2 regions of the Janthinobacterium sp. GW821-FHT03C08 genome follow, and region 1 is predicted to be linked to the other one. Evidence: predicted binding sites of a transcription regulator. Region 1 holds the regulator's gene; the other holds the start of a gene.
What was found. Region 1 encodes FNR, which switches genes on or off when oxygen is low (the NO sensors DNR and NnrR bind a similar motif). Its sites were predicted from a motif close to TTGATNNNNATCAA; they were not measured.

Region 1 (5,406 bases):
GGCGCCATGGTAAACACCTCGTCATCGGCGGGCGGCGCGGCGCTGGCCGGCTGCGCCGGTGGCCGCTTGGGCAGGTGGCGCAGGATGACTTCCATCATCTCTTCCACCACGACGGGCTTGGCGATGAAATCGGTAATGCCGGCCGACATGCAGCGTTCGCGCTCGGAGGCCAGCACGCCGGCCGTCATGGCGATCACGGGCAGCTGCAGGCGCAGCTCCGTGCGGATCAGCTGGGTGGCGCTGAAACCGTCCATGACGGGCATCTGCATGTCCATCAGCACGATGTCGTAGCGCAGCGCTTCCGTGCGCAGCCGTTCCACGGCCTGCAAGCCGTCGCCCACCACGTCCAGGGTGGCGCCCATGTGTTCGAGGATGCCGCGCGCCACGGCCTGGTTCAAATGGTTGTCTTCCACCAGCAGGAAATGCACGCCGGCCAGTTCCGTCCCCAGCGGCTGGTGCAGCATGCGCTGCTCGCCGCCGTCGTTCTGCGCGATCAGCGCCTGGTGCAGGGCATCGAACAGGCTCGAGCCCGTGATGGGCTTCATCAGCACGACATCGGCCTCGGCCGCGCTGGAGATTTCCTCCAGGTGGTTGCGCGCAAAGGCGTTGACCATCACCACGATGGGCTGGCGCTGGCCTGACGCGGCTTGCCGGATGGCCTTGGCCGTGGCCAGGCCATCCATGACGGGCATGTGCCAGTCGGCCAGCACCACGTCGTAGGGCTGCTGCTGCGCCAGGCGTTCGCGGTACAGCTCGATGGCGGCAAAGCCCGAATCGACCTCGTCCGCATCCCAGCCCCAGGCATGGATCAGCTTGACGATCAGCTCGCGCGTGGTGCGGTTGTCGTCGGCCACCAGGAGGCGCAGCGGCCCCAGGGTGGGCGTGCGGCGCGCTTCGGCCGGCGGCGCCAGCACCTCGAACGGCACGCTGAACCAGAAGCGGCTGCCCTTGCCTTCGCTGCTGGCGACGGCGATTTCGCCGCCCATCATGTGGATCAGGTGCTTGCTGATGGCCAGGCCCAGGCCCGTGCCGCCGAAGCGCCGCGTGATGCTCTGGTCGCCCTGCGAAAAGGCCGTGAACAGCTGGGCCTGCTGCTGGGCCGTCATGCCGATGCCCGTGTCGCGCACCTCGAAGCGCAGCCAGGCCTGTTCAGTGTCGCCCTCGGCCAGGCTGACGGCCACCACCACTTCGCCGCTCTCGGTAAACTTGATGGCGTTGCCGGCCAGGTTGACGAGGATTTGCTGCAGGCGCTGGGCGTCGCCGACGAGGCGGCGCGGCACGTCGGGCTCGACGGCGATGGCCAGCTCCAGCTCTTTCTCGCCCGCGTTCATGGTCATCGTCGTGGCCAGCGTATTCATGACCTCGTCGAGGTCGAATTCGACGGGCGACAAGTCCATGCGGCGCGCCTCGATCTTGGAAAAATCGAGCACATCGTTGAGGATGCCCAACAGGGACTGCCCCGCCACGCGTACCATGGTCAGGTACTTGCGCTGTTCGATGTTGAGCTTGGTATTTCCCAACAGATACACCATGCCCAGCACGGCGTTCAGGGGCGTGCGGATTTCATGGCTCATGTTGGCGACGAAGTCGCTCTTGGCGCGGTTGGCCGCCTCGGCGCGGTCGCGTTCCTGCTCCAGCTCCAGGGCGCGCGTCTCGACCTCCTGCTGCAGCCGGTCGCGCTCGCTCATCAGGCCGTTGAACGCCTCCGTCAGTTCGCCGATCTCGTCGCGCTGCTGCACCGGCACGGGGGTAAAGCGCTTGCCCGAGGCGCGCAGGGACAGCAGCGTGTCGCGCAGGCGCACCAGGGGCGACAGCAGGCGCACGGTCACCCAGCCCAGCACGGCCGCGGCCAGCAGCGAGGCGCAGATGCTCCACAGCACCAGGCGCGACAGCACGCCGTCGAATGGTTCGAAGGCATCGGCCACGGGCAGCGAGGCGGCCAGCAGCCAGTTCACCGACTTCAAGCGCTTGAAGCTGTTGACGCCCGTGATGCCGCGGCTGTTGGTGCTGACCATGCTGCCTTCGCCGTCTTCCTTGAGCAGCTGCGTGGTGACGACGTTGGCGCCCGCCGCGCGCGGCTGCAGCAAACGGCTGGGGTCGGGATGCAGCACGTAGCGGGGCACGGCTTCGCGCGTGAGGATGAAAAAATAGCCGCTCTTGCCCACCTTGGCCGTGCGCAAACGCCCCAGCATGTTGTCCTTGTACAGGCGCAGCACGCCGATGACGATGCCGGCCACCTCGCCGTTGTTGTCCAGCACGGGGGCGACCATCTGCACGATGGGCAAATGGCTGGTCTTGCCCAGCATCGGTTCCGTGATCATGGCCTGCTTGGTGCGCATGACGGTCTGGAAATAGCCGCGGTCGGCTACGTCGGTGCCGTTGCGCCCCTGCACCTCGGGCACGTTGGCCACCACCTTGCCCTGCGTATCGAGCACGAGCACGTCGTCGAACAGGGCCAGCATGGTGCGCTGCGTGTAGTAGTCACGCAATGCGCCGGCGTCGGCCATCAGGGCGGGCGGCTGGTGGCGCGCCGTCTGGGTGACGATGTCGAGCAGCATGGCCAGCTTGTCGTCGAGTTCCTCGGCCGTGCGCTCGATCAGCGCCGTTTGCTGGCTCAGCAGCACTTGCGTGAAATCGTCGCGCATGTGCTTGACCTGCACCACGGTGACCACGGCGATCATGGCGATCGAGGTCAGGCTGGTGGCCAGCGCGACTTTTGCTTTAATGCCGAGAGGCTTCATGATTTCCTTTGAGTACCCGGAGGCACAGGCGGCAGATAATGCTGTCAGGAATTTTCCTATCAATACTTCAACTTGGCAAGCGCAGGCCGCGTAATTTTCCGCGCTGGAACGGGCTTTTGACGATGTTGCCATAAAATTAAATGCCGGACGTCGTTTATTCAGCGAAATTACGGTGAATTGCCGTGAAATTGGCACATGGCAACGCACTATGCAGTAAACTTGTTATTGCATTTTCTAAAAGGGTCTGACATGACAGAAGCGCTACTCTCTCCAGCCGTGCCCGCCGTGAACGTGGAAGCGTTGCGTGCGCGCTGCTCGACGTGCAGCATGCATCAATTGTGCCTGCCGATGGGACTCGACGTGGGCGACATGGACCGGCTCGACCAGATCATCGGCCGCCGCCGCAAGGTCGCGCGCGGCGCCTCGCTGTTCCGCATCGGCGACTCGTTCCAGAACCTGTACGCCATCCGCCTGGGCCACTTCAAGACGTACCAGATCAATCCAGGCGGCGAAGAACAGGTGACGGGTTTCCAGATGGCTGGCGAACTGCTGGGCATGGACGCCATCAGCGCCGACCGCCACCACTGCAATGCCGTGGCGCTGGAAGACAGCGAAGTGTGTGAAATCCCGTTTTCCAGCCTGGAACAATTGCTGGGCAATATGCCCACGCTGCTGCGGCATTTCCATCGCATGATGAGCCAGGAAATCACGCGCGAGCAAAGCGTGATGCTGTTGCTGGGCAATATGCAGGCGACGCAGCGCTTTGCCGCCTTCATCGTCAACCTGGCGTCGCGCTACGAGGCGCGGGGCTACTCGGGCAGCAAGTTCCAGCTGCGCATGTCGCGCGAGGAAATCGGCAATTACCTGGGACTGACCATCGAGAGCGTCAGCCGTTTATTGTCGAAATTCAAGAAGGAAGGCTGGCTGCGCGTCTCTAATCGCGAAATTGAAATCCTGCAGCCCGCGAAATTGAAAGCCATTACGGCCGGCACGGATACTTGTAAATAGGCCTACAGTTCCTCGTCCGCGTGCAGCGCGATGCTGCGCTGCAGGGGCCAGGTCCAGATGCCGGACAGGCGCCATTCGCGCTTGTCGTTTTCCACCAGCACCTGCCAGCGGCTGCGCTCGAGCATCGGCAGGGCCACCGAGAAATTGCCGGCCGCATCGGGCTGCACCAGCAGCCTGATATCCTTCTCCGGCAACGTCGCATGCGCCAGGTGCAGCTGCAAGGGCGCCTGGTAAGCCTTGCCGAAGCTGTGCACGGCGCCGCTCAGGCGCGCCTGCGCCACGTCGTAGGACAGGCGCGTATCCATCGCCAGGTTGCTGGCAACCGTATCGCGCCGCAAGTCCTGGTTGATGGCCTTGCCCTGCTTGTAATAATCGCCCACCACCAGCGCGTCCGGCTGCGTAAACGCGATATACGCCATGCAGCTGCCGACGACGACGGACAGGCCGGGGCCGACCATCAGCAGCCATGGCCAGCGATGCTTGTACCAGGGCGCCACGGGGGCTTGCAGTTTCAGACTGTCGGACATTTTATTCTCCTGTTTAAGCGGCCAATCCCCATGCGGGGATTGGCCTTCCTACATTACCGCGGCACGATGAACACCGCGTTTTCCCGCACATGCAGCGACGGGTCGTCCAGCGATTGCAGTTCGATGGCAATCTTGTTCGAGCCCTTCTCGCCCACGCCGTGCGGCACGCGCAGGCGGATGGGCCAGCCCAGGGTTTCCGTCGGCTGCAGGGTCACTTCGTCGCGCGTCAGCAGGGTCAGGCCCGGCAGGCCGGAGACGCTGATCCTGAAATGCTGGCTTTGCTCCGAGGTGTTCATGATCTGCAGGCGGTAGACGTTCTCGATCATGCCGTCTTCCACTTCGCGTCCCATGGAGCCGCGGTCGCGGATCACGTCCATTTTCAATGGCGTGCGCAGGGCCAGCGAGGTACACACGGCGATGATGATCAGGGCCAGGATGGACGTGTAGATCAGCACGCGCGGGCGCATGGCGCGCCGGCGGATCTGCTGCGAGTTGAAGTTGTTTTCCATCGCATGGTCGGTACTGTAGCGTACCAGGCCACGGGGCCGGTCGACCTTGTCCATCACGCTGTTGCAGGCATCCACGCAGGCGGCGCAGCCGATGCATTCATACTGCAGGCCGTTGCGGATATCGATGCCGGTCGGACACACCTGCACGCACAGGGTGCAGTCGATGCAGTCGCCCAGCTTGGCATCGGGCGCCTTCTTGTTCAGCGCGCCGCGCGGTTCGCCCCGCTTGGCATCGTAGGTGATGATCAGGGTATCCTGGTCGAACATGGCGCTCTGGAAGCGCGCGTAGGGGCACATGTACTTGCACACCTGCTCGCGCAGCCAGCCCGCGTTGCCGTAGGTTGCCAGGCTGTAGAACAAGACCCAGAACCATTCCCAGGGACCGAAATTGAGGGTGGTCACCGCCTGCGCCAGTTCCTTGATCGGCGTGAAGTAGCCGACAAAGGTAAAGCCCGTCCACAGGGCGATGGCGCCCCACACCAGGTGCTTGGCCGTCTTCTTGAACGCCTTGCGCAGGGACGGACCCTGCTTGTCGAGGGCCATGCGCGCGCTGCGCGTGCCCTCGATGTGGCGTTCGACCCACAGGAAGATTTCCGTGTATACCGTTTGCGGGCAAGAGAA
Region 2 (5,406 bases), on a different contig from region 1:
TAACTGTGGTCCTGGCAGGCGCAGGGCGGTGCAGGGCCGCCAGCGCGGCCCACTGCTGCGACAGCTGCTGGCAGGTGGCCTGCAGCACGGGACCGAGGTCGGGCAGGCCGGACAGCGCCTGCAGGTGGCGTTCGATGACGCCGACCAGTTTCGGGCAGGCGCCGTCCGCATGGTAGTGCGACATCAGGTGCAGCACGGCCGACAGCATCAACTCAGGCTGTTGCCCTTGCATGGACGAAAACTTCGAAGCAGGTTGGTCGGTCGCCATCAAACGCTCCTGTGCGGTGGTTTGGCTGGCTGGCGCGCACGCGGGGCGCGACTGGCTGGCGAGTGGGGTGGCTGGCTGCCGTGCGGTGTCAGGCAGTCAGGATCAGCTTGTTCAACTGGGTCACGCGCAGGCGATAGATCTTGCCGCTGTGTTCAATCTCCACTTCGCGGCCCTGCTGCAGCAGCGCTTCGCTGGTGATGCGGCGCGCCGGTTGCGCCACGCTGACGGGCGGACGGACGTGGGCGGTGGCGGCATCCTGGATCAAGGCTGGTTTTGAGCTTTGCATGTTGGGCTTTCTTTGTCTCAGTTGAGAATGATTCGTATTTGCATTATTCTTGAATGTGGCCCGAAAAGCAAGGCTTATTTTCGGGGAGTGCGGGGTGCGCGCGCAGACGGGGGCGGAAGGGGCTGGCAATGCGGCGCGCGCGGGGAGGGGACGCAAAAAAGACCCGGCGAGGCGTTTGCGCGCCTCGGCCGGGCCAAGCCTGTGCCAAGCTTGAATCTGGGATGGGGTTAAATGGTGGCCAGCAGTTGCGCGGAGGCCGTGGTGGCTGCTGCCGTATCGGCTTTCAGCTTGGCGGCGGCCAGCTGCTTGGCGCGCGAGCGCGATGGCGGCAGGCGGCGCAGGGTCTTCAGGGCATCCGGGTCCTTGATACCGATGGTGCGCTGGTCGACCGTGATGAGGCCGATTTCATTGAAGGCGGACAGGGTGCGGCTGACGGTTTCCAGGGTCAGGCCCAAATAGCTGCCGATTTCATGGCGCGTCATGCGCAGGTTGAACAGCTTGCTCGAGTAGCCCATCTGCGCGAAGCGGTCGGCCAGCGAGACGAGGAAGCGCGCCACGCGGGCTTCGGCGCTGAGGGCGCCCAGCATGCCGATCATGGCTTGCTCGCGCACCAGTTCGCGACTCATCACGCCGTACATGACGTTTTCCAGTTCCAGGTGGACCCGGCCCAGGGCCGTGAGCTTCTTGAACGGCAGCAGGATCAGGTCGCAGTCGGACAGGGCCACGGCTTCCGACGAATAATGGCGCGAGTGGATGCCGTCCACGCCCAGCATGTCGCCCTTCATGGGGAAGCTGAGCACCTGTTCATTGCCGAATTCGTCGATGAGCACGGTTTTCAGGAAGCCCGAGTTGACGATGTACAGGGTGTCGAAGGGCTGGCCGATGGTATGCACGCGCTGCCCCGTCTTGAATTGCACGTGCTGGAACAGCAGCTCGTCGGCGGCGATGGTGCAGGCGCTGGAGATATGCAGCAGTTCGCATACTTCCTTCAGGTTCGACCACAGCCGTCCCTGGCGCTGGCGTCCCGCTTCCATCGGGGCGGCAGGAGGCAGCGATGCTGGGGCAGGGCGGGTTTCAGGCGTTTGCGTGGACAGCATGTTCATCTCCTGGTGACAGGTAGTTCAGAGTTGAATGACGGAGTGCACACGGGCGGCGGGCACGGCGCAAGGGCTGGCGGCGCGCGTCCTGGCAGGTAGTGCTCAATTCGCTGAAGACTTGCTGTGTGATGAAATAACTTCCCAGCAACTTGATGACTGGTTTCAGTATGCCAACAACCTTGGGGAATTAATATCAGCAGTGGCTGAATATGGCAGTAGGAGCTGCGGTAGCTGATGTAGGATTGTTCCTACGCCTGGCAGCGCAGGAATGGGTGCTCATGTCTTGAAGGGGGACAGCAGCCGGTGGGCCACCGCGTACTGCACCATTTCCGATAGTGAACTCATGCCCATCTTTTGCATGATGCGCGTCTTGTGCGTGCTGACCGTCTTCACGCTCAGGTGCAAATTGTTGGCGATCTCCGTGATCGACTTGCCCGCCACCAGCAGCGAGAAGACTTCGAATTCGCGGTCCGACAGCTGTTTGTGCAGCAGGCTTTCATTCGGCATCATGATGTTGAGCACGAGCTGTTCCGCCACTTCGGCACTGATGTAGGGGCGTCCCGAGGCTACCTTGTGGATGGCGCCCACCAACTGCGTGCCCGCGCTCTCCTTGGTCAGGTAGCCTTGCGCCCCGGCGCGGATGGCGCGCACGGCATATTGCTCTTCCTCGTGCATGGTGAGGATGAGGATGGCCAGCTTGGGCGCTTCGCTGCGGATCTGCCGGATCAGGTCGACGCCGCTGCGCCCCGGCATCGACAGGTCCAGCAGCAGCAGGTCGAAGCCGCCCTGGCGCACGTGGTTGAGCACTTCGAAGCCGTCGATGGCTTCGCCGACGATGTCGATGTCCGGCGCGCCGTCGAGGATGCGCTTCAGGCCCTCGCGCATGATGGTGTGGTCGTCGGCAATCACAATGCGTATCATAGGCGGGCGATCTGGCGGGGCCTTGGCGGCCCCCGATGTTAGGAAACGGGTAAGATTGTCATATTAACTGAAAACGGCGCCAGCTTTGCCTTTTTCTTAACAGTTGCAGGCTGGCGGCATCCTGTTGCCATGTGACCCGCTACTGCGGCGCGGGTTCCTTGATCAGCCTGTGCACCAGCACCGGCAGCTTGGAATGCGACAGCACCTTGTTCGTCACGCTGCCCAGCAGCAGCTGGCCCCAGCCGCTGCGGCCGTGCGAGCCCATGAAGATCAGGTCGCAATGCTGGAGCTGGGCCACTTCCACGATCTTCAGGGCGGGGCTGTCGGAAAAGGCGGTCAGGCCCGTCGCCTCCAGGCCCCGCCTGGCAGCCGCATCGAGGATCGGCTGCCAGTGGTCGGCGCCCGCCTTGCGCATGGCGATGCGGTACTCCTCCTCGCTGGGATAGCTGGGCGGGATGATCTCGATGTACACCGGGTACTGGTATTCGGGCGCCACGTACAGGGCGAGGATGTCGGCGTGCATCTGTTCGGCAAAGGCGACACCGGCGCAGGCGGTCAGGTTGGAGACGGTGGAACCGTCCGTGGCGATCAGAATTTTCTTATACATGGCAGCTCCTTCGGCGGTGGACCAGCGCGCGCAACGCCCTTATTGTAGACGTGGCGGCAGCATTGTATTCATGTAAAGACTTGATAATTATCAATACTACTGCACCTTCAGTATAGACAACATTGGCAGAAAGACCGTGTGTTTGCCCACCATGGCCGCCACGGGCCGGCGTTGCGCGTGCCGCACAGGGGCAGGATTTCTTGCGTCAGGCGTGGTCTTGCCTGCACGCCAATGGTAGTATTTCAAAATACAACAGTGGGAACACTTATTTCCTGGTGGAAAAGCTCTTGCAAGCCCGCTTTGCAGCGGGAAGCGCGTTTTGAGATTTACCAACAGGGCGGCGCCCTGCTACACTCGCACCATCGCAGCGGTATTGCCTCAAATCATCTTAATCGAGAAATTGCGGGTATCAGTCTGTAAAACGCACAGTTCAGGCGGAATTTTGACAAATTATGGAGAAGCAGGGATATGACCAACGCCGCTGATGATTTCGATGCATTATTCGATGAAGTATCTGCGCAAAGCGCGGCCGCGGCCAAGCCCGCGCCTGCCGCCGCGCCCGCTCCCGCCGTGATCGCGGACGACGATTTCGACGCGCTGTTCGATGCCGTGTCGGCCAGCGCCGCCGTGCCAGCTCCCGCGCCTGCCGCCCCCGAGCCTGCCGCTGCCGCTCCGGCCCTGGTGGAAGCGGCCGCACCCGGCGACGCAGCCGACCCCGTCGACCAGTCCGACAAGCCGATGTTCGAACGCCTGGGCGGCATCGTGCGCCTGCTGCACGACTCGCTGCGCGAACTGGGCTACGACAAGGCGCTGACGGAAGCGTCGTCGCAGATCGTCGACGCCCAGGACCGCCTGGAATACGTCGCCACTCTGACGGAACAGGCTGCCAACAAGGTCTTGAACACGCTCGACGAAGGCATGCCGGCACAGGATGTGCTGTCGAAAAAGGCGAAGGACATGGACAGCCGCTGGACGGCCCTGTTCGATGGCAAGCTGAGCCTGGAAGAATTCAAGGCCCTGGCCGGCGACTCGCGCCAGTTCGCGCAAGCCGTGGCCGAGGCCACGGAAGCGGAAAAGGCGCGCCTGCTGGAAATCATGATGGCGCAGGACTTCCAGGACATCACGGGCCAGCTGATCAAAAAAGTGGTCAACATCACCAAGACGGTGGAAAACGAACTGGCGCAGTTGCTGCGCGATAACGCGCCGGCCGAAGTGCGCGAAAAGCTGGCGCAAAAACCGGTGCCGCTGATGCAGGGCCCGTCCGTGCCGTCGGTGGCGCTGGACCAGGACAATGTTGACGACCTTCTTGCGGATTTGGGATTCTAATGGACGATATGCTCAAGGATTTCGTCGTCGAGGCGATGGATCTTGCGGTTAATGTTGAAGAGCACTTATTGCGTCTCGAACGCGATCCGGACAACAAGGAAACACTGAATGCCGTGTTTCGTTCTTTTCACACCATCAAGGGCGGCGCCGGCTTCATGGGCTTGCCCGCGCTGGTGGCCGCCTGCCATCTGACGGAAAACCTGTTCGATGCCTTGCGCACGGGTGCCGCGCCCGTGACCCCCATCGCCATCGAGGCGGCGCTGCAGGCGTCCGGCTTCGTGGCCGACCAGCTGACGGAACTGGCCAACGGTTCCGCGCCGGAAAGCCTGCCGGCCATGCCGGAAGAGCTGGAACATATCCTGACGAACGCCATCGAAGGCAAGGGCATGGATGCGCCGGCCCCGGCTGCTGCTGCCGTGGCGCCCGCCGCCGTGGCCGAAGTCGCCGTGGCCGCGCCGGCCGCGCCGCTTGCCACGGCCAGCGCCGATGGCCTGGACTGGGAAGGCATGTACAACGCCGTCGTGCCGGCAGGCAGCCAGCTGGCCGTCGTGGCCGCGCCTGCCCCGGCGGCCGCATCTGCCGCCGCGCCTGTGGCAGCCGCCAAGCCCGCCCCCAAGGCCTGGGATGGCACGGAACGCCGCGAGGAGCGTCCCGACGTGCGCCATGCCGCGCCCGTCAAGGAAGACAGCATCCGCGTCGACGCCGTCAAGCTCGACGCCTTGCTGGAAGTGGCCGGCGAATCCGTGCAGGCCGCCAACCAGGCTGCCGTGCTGCTCGAGCGCCTGCTGCAATTCAAATTCGAAGGCCAGGCCGCCACCCTGATGGCGACCCTGGCGGAAACCCTGGAACGGGCCTCGCGCTATTCGACGGAACTGCAGCGGGCCACCCTGGCCACGCGCAT

Region 2: AC07VL_RS15600 (universal stress protein) is a predicted target of FNR. The motif match lies at 3,260-3,273, and genes of this name have one in related genera.

Annotation. Positions count from the first base shown of each region.
Region 1 covers NZ_JBWKUP010000009.1:242,107-247,512, forward strand. The annotation lists gene AC07VL_RS15130 (response regulator) at 1-2,741, opposite strand, end outside; gene fnr (fumarate/nitrate reduction transcriptional regulator Fnr) at 2,991-3,749, shown strand; gene AC07VL_RS15140 (FixH family protein) at 3,752-4,276, opposite strand; gene ccoG (cytochrome c oxidase accessory protein CcoG) at 4,330-5,406, opposite strand, start outside.
Region 2 covers NZ_JBWKUP010000010.1:36,674-42,079, reverse strand. The annotation lists gene AC07VL_RS15620 (hypothetical protein) at 1-268, opposite strand, end outside; gene hemP (hemin uptake protein HemP) at 357-554, opposite strand; gene AC07VL_RS15610 (Crp/Fnr family transcriptional regulator) at 782-1,588, opposite strand; gene AC07VL_RS15605 (response regulator) at 1,928-2,572, opposite strand; gene AC07VL_RS15600 (universal stress protein) at 2,712-3,179, opposite strand; gene AC07VL_RS15595 (protein phosphatase CheZ) at 3,648-4,505, shown strand; gene AC07VL_RS15590 (chemotaxis protein CheA) at 4,505-5,406, shown strand, end outside.